2 regions of the Halomonas sp. ISL-56 genome follow, and region 2 is predicted to be linked to the other one. Evidence: riboswitches for the same ligand, from Rfam matches in the RefSeq annotation. Region 2 holds a riboswitch; the other holds the start of a gene.
What was found. A riboswitch is a leader RNA that binds a small molecule or an ion and turns the genes downstream of it on or off. The one in region 2 is predicted to bind thiamine pyrophosphate.
Positions count from the first base shown of each region.

Region 1: linked by a shared signal. The riboswitch ahead of thiM (hydroxyethylthiazole kinase) and the one ahead of tenA (thiaminase II) in region 2 are both predicted to bind thiamine pyrophosphate.

Region 1 covers NZ_JAGGRO010000004.1:170,850-174,388, forward strand. Annotated here, with positions in the region: gene J7J49_RS02880 (cupin domain-containing protein) at 1-391, shown strand, start outside; gene J7J49_RS02885 (DUF6164 family protein) at 388-756, opposite strand; gene gloA (lactoylglutathione lyase) at 766-1,302, opposite strand; gene J7J49_RS02895 (hypothetical protein) at 1,555-1,899, shown strand; TPP riboswitch at 1,954-2,052, shown strand; gene thiM (hydroxyethylthiazole kinase) at 2,076-2,885, shown strand; gene thiE (thiamine phosphate synthase) at 2,875-3,507, shown strand; gene J7J49_RS02910 (LysR family transcriptional regulator) at 3,504-3,539, shown strand, end outside.
Region 2 covers NZ_JAGGRO010000007.1:19,375-22,913, reverse strand. Annotated here, with positions in the region: gene thiC (phosphomethylpyrimidine synthase ThiC) at 1-1,337, opposite strand, end outside; gene tenA (thiaminase II) at 1,370-2,053, opposite strand; TPP riboswitch at 2,144-2,304, opposite strand; gene J7J49_RS05740 (hypothetical protein) at 2,270-2,464, opposite strand; gene J7J49_RS05735 (LysR family transcriptional regulator) at 2,696-3,539, opposite strand, start outside.

The sequences.
Region 1 (3,539 bases), on a different contig from region 2:
CGGGCATACGCCAACGATTGGAGAGGAGGGTGCGCTGATCTTTGTCAAACTACACCAGTTTGACCCTAACGACACGCTACAACTGGCGGTGCCTGCCCACCGACTGCCCTGGCAGCCAGACCGGCGCCCGCGCATTGCCTATAAGATGCTGCATACCTATAAACAGGAACGCACCAGTCTGGAACGCTGGTCGGCAGGCACGTCTATTGCCTACCCCACCCTGCGCGGCGGCCTGGAGTTTTTGATTCTGGAAGGCACACTGAGTGATAGCGAGCAGAGTTACACGGCGGGCACTTGGTGTCGTTACCCTAGCGGCGCGGCACCGGCGTTAACCGCCGGCGATGATGGCGTGATGATGTACCTCAAGCGTGGCCACCTGCCAACGGCTTAGGCACGCGACAGGCCCAGAAAGGGCAGCAGCGTTAGGGCCGCAATCAGGCCCACCGCTAACAGTACCAGCACCACCTGCAGCGGGTGGGCTGCCAAACGTTTCCATAGCGTCATTTGCTCGCCCCGCTCAACCGCTGCCTGATGTTCCCGCTGGGCACGCTCAAGGCGCTCCGCCTGATAGGCTTCTAACGCGGCGATGGCCGCGTCGTGCTGGTGCGGGTTGCGCAGCCAGATAGCATCAACGCCCAGGCGGAAAAAACCCGCCTGGGTTTCATAGGTATCGAAGCCATGGGCGGCGAGCAGGTCACGCACTTCCATGGCTTCTTCGTCGGTCACGTGGCGCAGCCGGAACAGTAGTTCAGCCATTGGTGTGCCTCAAGCGTCGCCCTTCCCCGCCATCAGGTCTGCCTGAATCACTTCGATCCAGTAGCCGTCAGGGTCTTTAACGAAGATAACATCTTTCATCTTGCCCTGATCGGCGCGTTTCACAAACGTGACATCATGCTGGTCAAACCACGCTTGGGCCGCCGCTAGATCCGGCACGTTAAAGCAGATATGTCCGAAGCCTTGGGGTTCGGCGTTGCCATCGTGGTAGGCAAAGTCGTCCTTATGCTCGGTGCCCCAGTTATGGGTCAACTCTAACAGCCCCTTCTGACTAAACGTCCAGGCAGTACGCGCTTGCGCATCTTCCGGCACGTTGTCGTTGGGCTCCACGTTGGCCAGGAAATACAGCGAGAACTGCATCTCTTCAAAATCCAGCCGCCGCATCACCTGCATGCCAAACACCTTTGAGTAGAACGCCAGCGCTTGCTCAGGGTCTTTCACCCTCAGCATGGTGTGGTTTAAGCGAAACCCTTGGGTTTGGGGTGGTGTGGCGACGACGCCGGGATGCTGCTCGCCTTGAAAACTCATTTCGCTCTCCTATCGTTGATGTGAACCATTCGTTGATGTGGATTATCGTCTCTTACATACCGCTTACCATGGGGGCTTTAGCACCATAATACCAGCCCCTACAAGCACATAGGCAGCGTCACATCAGACTACCAATAAGCGCACTGGCAATCATAAACAAAACCCCTACACTTATTATTCACAAGCTTTACAAAAATGGTGCCTGCCACATAAGCGACGCTCTTCATTGACAGCGTCCTCTAGGAGTTTTCCATGAGTGCAATTGATATGACGCTGGGTGACCAGCTGACGTTAAAGCAACTTTCCAATGCCCTGCATAACGGCTTTTCACCCATTGTAGAAGTCGAGTCCATGGATGGTATTTACAAAGTGCGCTTTCATCACGCTAACGGCGTGTCTGACCTGAGCGACAACAAGGGCCATGTCAGCACTTTTCTGGGTACGGGTGAGATACGCGACACCCTCGGCCAACTCGGCCTAACCCACGGCGTGCTGACCTTCGCCGACCAGTGCGGCGATGAGATGATTGGGGTTGAGGGTAAAGCCATAACACCTGACGAGATGCTCACCTACGGTACCCGTATTTCGTTTCGCTAGATGGCCATCGTCCGCATCCGGGGCTTTACAGGGCTACTTCAGGCAAGGATAGTAAGCCTTCGACAGGGGCGCCCTCCGTTACGGCTGGGCTGAGACGCACCCTTTGAACCTGAACCGGATAATACCGGCGTAGGGAGTCGTGGTACCGCTTACCACCTCCCTGCCGGGAGGATGCTATGACCCTACGCCCGCTTGGCGATCACCTTGAGACGCTGCGCGCAGTGACACCCCTGGTTCACTGCATGACCAACTATGTGGCCATGAACAGTACGGCCAACCTGCTGCTAGCCACTGGTGCATCGCCTGCTATGCTGCATGCGCCAGAAGAAGTCGCCGAATTTACGGCTATTTCTGCAGGGCTTTCCATTAATATCGGCACGATCTCTTCCCACTGGGCTGACGCGATGCTGACCGCCACAGCAACCGCCCATCGACACGCGATCCCCTGGGTATTAGACCCCGTCGCCGTTGGCGCGACGCGCTATCGCCAAACGCTCTGCACGCAGCTGCTTGCGTCTAAACCCAGCGTTATTCGCGGCAATGCGTCGGAAATCCTTGCCCTGAACGGCTTAGCCAGCCAAGGCCGCGGCGTGGATTCCACCGCTGCCACCGGCCAAGCCGTCGACGCAGCGATAGCGCTGGCGCAACAACACGGCTGTATTGTGGCGATGACCGGTGAAAGCGACTGGGTGACGGACGGCACGCAGCACTACCTTATTAATGGAGGGCACCCTTTGATGCCCCGCGTGACAACCCTAGGCTGTGGGCTAAGCGCGCTGGTAACGGCCTTTGTGGCTGCCAATCGTGAGGCACCTTTGGCAGCCACCACCGCCGCGCTGGCCTGCTTTGCTGTCGCAGGCGAGCGTGCCGGCAGCAACGCCCAGGGGCCTGGTAGCTTTCAGGTCGCACTGCTGGATGCGCTGTATCAACTCACCCCTGACGACCTCACCACCCATGCCCAGCTGGAGGCCCTTCATGCCGCTTGATCTATCGCTCTATTTAGTGACCGACGCAACGCTGTGCCGCAATATTGGCTTGGAGCAGACGGTCGAAGAAGCGGTAATGGGCGGCGTGACCATCGTGCAGTTGCGTGATAAGCATGCCAGCGATGAACACATGATTGCCCAAGCCAAACGGCTCAAAGCAGTGCTGGCGGGCACCGGTGTGCCGCTGATCATTAACGACCGCTTGCAAGTAGCGCTGGAAAGCCAAGCGGATGGCCTGCATGTCGGCCAGAGCGACGCCGCCGTTCAGGAAGCGCGCCGAGTGTTAGGCGAGCAGGCGATTATCGGCCTGTCGATCAATACTATCGCTCAGTTGCAAGCCACTCCGTTTGAGCTGCTTGATTATGTGGGGATTGGCCCAGTGTTTGCCACCGAGAGCAAGCAGGATCACGCCCAGCCTATCGGCTTTGGCGGCTTGGCATCGTTAGTCAAGGCCTGCCCGCTGCCCAGCGTCGCCATTGGCGGGTTGAAAGCCAACCATGCGATTAGCGTGCAGCGCGCGGGAGCCAACGGCCTGGCGGTAATCTCGGCTATTTGTGGCCAGCCCAACCCTTATCAGGCAGCGCGGGCTTTTCAGGTTTTTCAAGCCGTTACGGCGCCATGAACCAGCTAGAGCATATCGTCGCTTTTGTGCGG
Region 2 (3,539 bases):
TCCAACTGCTTATCCATGTTCTCTTTCACCAGATGCATAGGCACATGGCCGGGGCCTTCAATCATCACCTGCACATCGTGCTTCCAAGCAATGTGAGTCAGCTCTCCAAGGGTTTTAAGCTCCGCCATTTGCGCTTCGTCGTTGGCATCGGCCACTGAACCGGGGCGCAGGCCATCGCCGAGGGAGAACGCCACATCGTACTGCTTGCAGATCTCGCAGATCTCCTCGAAGTGGGTGTACAGGAAGCTCTCCTGGTGATGGAACAGGCACCACTTGGCCATGATCGAACCGCCGCGGCTAACAATGCCGGTCACCCGTTTGGCGGTCAGCGGCACATAGCGCAACAGCACGCCCGCGTGAATGGTGAAGTAGTCCACACCCTGTTCGGCCTGCTCAATCAGCGTATCGCGGAACACTTCCCAGGTAAGGTCTTCGGCCACGCCTTTAACCTTTTCCAGCGCCTGATAGATGGGCACCGTGCCAATCGGCACCGGCGAGTTGCGCAGAATCCACTCGCGGGTTTCGTGGATATTCTGCCCGGTGGAGAGATCCATAATGGTATCCGCGCCCCAGCGGATGCCCCAAGTCATCTTATCCACCTCTTCTTCGATAGAAGACGTCACCGCGGAGTTGCCCAGGTTGCCGTTAATCTTGACCAGGAAGTTACGGCCAATAATCATCGGCTCAGATTCTGGGTGGTTGATGTTATTGGGAATAATCGCCCGCCCACGAGCTACCTCATCGCGTACAAACTCTGGCGTGATCTCTTCCGGTAGGCTGGCGCCGAAGCTCTGGCCGGGGTGTTGGTGGCCCAGAATGCGCTCCACCTCCGCCGTACCTAACGCCTGGCGGCGCTGGTTTTCGCGGATGGCAATAAACTCCATTTCCGGGGTGATGATGCCTTGGCGGGCGTAGTAAAGCTGAGTAACGTTTTTCCCAGGCTTGGCCCTTCGTGGAGTACGAGTTAAATCAAAGCGTAGCTGGGCAAGGGTGGGATCGTTGGCGCGACGCTTGCCGTAATCAGAGGTGTGGCCTTCCAGAAACTCAGTGTCGTCGCGCTCTTCGATCCAGGCACGGCGTAGGGCGGGTAAGCCTTTGCGTAAATCGTTGTTAGCCTCTGGGTCGGTGTAGGGGCCTGAGGTGTCGTACACCAGCAGCGGCGGATTCTCTTCATCAATGCCAGTGGTTTTAGTGGGCGACAGTGAAATTTCCCGGAACGGCACGCGGATATCCGGCCGCGAACCTTCGATATACACCTTACGCGAGCCGGGCAGCGGCGCAATGGCGGCGGCATCGACCTGGGCGGTTTCGGATAAAAAGTGGCTCGTTTTGCTCATTACGGTCTCCATACGATTGTTGTTCTACAAGGTTAGTGAGTGAGGTCGGCGTCTATCAGCGCTAAGCCCATCTGCCAGAAGTCGATTTCCAGGCGGGTGGCATCGCGGAAGATCTTGCTCAGTTCGACAAAGCGGGCGGGGGTCACATCGGCAAGGCGGGTGTTGAGCCATTCAAGCTCCGCCTGCATAGCGGCCTGAAACTCCTCGCCTTCGTACATGGCAATCCAGGCATCAAAAGGGTTCTGCGCGCCGCGCAGGGTGGAAGGCTGGGCATTCAACCAGTTGGCGATTTCGCCATAGCCCACCAGGCAGGGGGCCAGCGCCACGTGTAGATCAAGCAGGTCACCGCGGTTGCCGGTATCCAACACATAGCGGGTGTAAGCAAGCGTCGCCCTGGCTTCGGGCAACGCTTCCAGCTCCTGCTCGGAAATCCCCCACTCCTGACAAAAGCCCACATGCAGGCCCAACTCCACATCCACAATGGCTTTTAAGCCTTCATGGGCCTGGCGAAGATCGGCAAGGGTGGGGCTTTTATAGGCCGCCAGCGCGTAGGCGCGGGCGAAGTGAATCAAAAACAGGTAGTCCTGTTTCAGGTAGTGACGAAACGACGCTTCAGGCAGCGTGGCGTTGCCCAACTGACGCACAAAATCGTGCTCAATATAGGCGCGCCAATCTTGCTGGCAGGCGGTGGTGAGATCAGTAAAGCGGTAGCCCATGATGCCTCCGGTGTTAATGATCCGGAGGTAAGGCGGGAGAGATCGAGGAAATGGCGCGGAAGGTGGCGTGCGATCGTGAGAGAGAGCTAGCCATGGCCATCGCTTGATCCCTACGCCGGTACCCGCGCTGCGAACTTATGAAAGCCGCAGCACATTAGCCGGATCAGGTTCAGCGGGACCAGCGCTCGGCAGCAAAAATGCTCGCCCTGCGCCATCTCAGCCGGATTTCACCGGCACCCCGTCAAGCTGTTCGTTGATGGAGTGTAGGAGGCGGGTGGGGGAGATGCAAGGGGACTGTTGTGACCGTGTGACAGCTTTTCCCGTAAGCCTACCCACGGTGATGATGCGTTCTTCGCCGAAGTCCTGGCGATCTTCCAGCATCGAAAGCGTTTTACCAGTAATAGAGGACAAGCGCGTCGTTAAAATCCAGGCCGTGATGTTGCAGGGTGTCTTGCTGTTTGCGCAGGTCGAACTCAATCTCACTGCCTGGGGCCATTGGGAATCTCCTTCTTCTATCAATTATGTACCCCCAATAATTTTTTAAGCAACTGGTTCAGACCGGTGAATTAGGCGGGTTAAGGCTCGAATGCTTCCGCTCCACCACACAAATTGAGGATGATCCCTTTTAAGGGCAATGCGATATCAGGCCGTGACCGCGTCAAAGGGTGATAGCGTAATCTGCCGCGCAGCCTCTTCGTGAATATACGCAGCCAGCGTCCGGGTGGCCTGGCTGCGGGTCTGACAGCGGGGAAAGAACAGCACGTAGGGAATGGTTCTGACCGGATAGAACAGGCGCATTACGGCGCCGGGCCGCAGGCAGGAGCGCGCGACTAGCCCATCCGCCAGCCCCAGGCCAAATCCCCGCCCCGCCAGTTCACAGGTAACCGGGCCATTCGGCGTCTGGTAGCGGATGTCGGGGCGCGCGCCGATCTCATCGAAGCACTGCTGCAACACGTGCCGGACCAGCGTGTTCGTTGCGTTGGACACCAGTGGTTCGCCCACCATATCATGCACCGTCACATGGGGCCGCGCCGCCAGCGGATGATCCGCACTCATCACCACGACCATGGGTACCTGTGCCAGCGGCGCGCAGTCTAGCGCATCCGATTCCAGCGGCAGGGTGGCCACGCCCAGGTCAAAACGTTCGCGTCTGAGTGAGGGGTTGATCTCCAACCGCGTGCGCATGTCGATCCCGACGGTGACTTGCGGATAGTCATCTCTAAGCCGCCGCAGCGGCTCCACAAACAGCGCGTCCAGCGCATAGGGCGCGGCCAGCACGCGTACATGGGTTTTCAGCCCCATGCGCAGGCGGTTCGCGGTTTCCGTCACCTCATCCAGTTCCGTCAGCGCCAGTTCGACTTGCTGGTAGATTAGCCGCGCCTCGTCGGTGGGTTCCAGCCGCCGCACCTTGCGGTCGAAAAGGGGAAAGCCGACCTCTTCCTCCAGCGCGGTGAGCAGGCGGCTGACCTGCGGCTGCGTGCAGTTC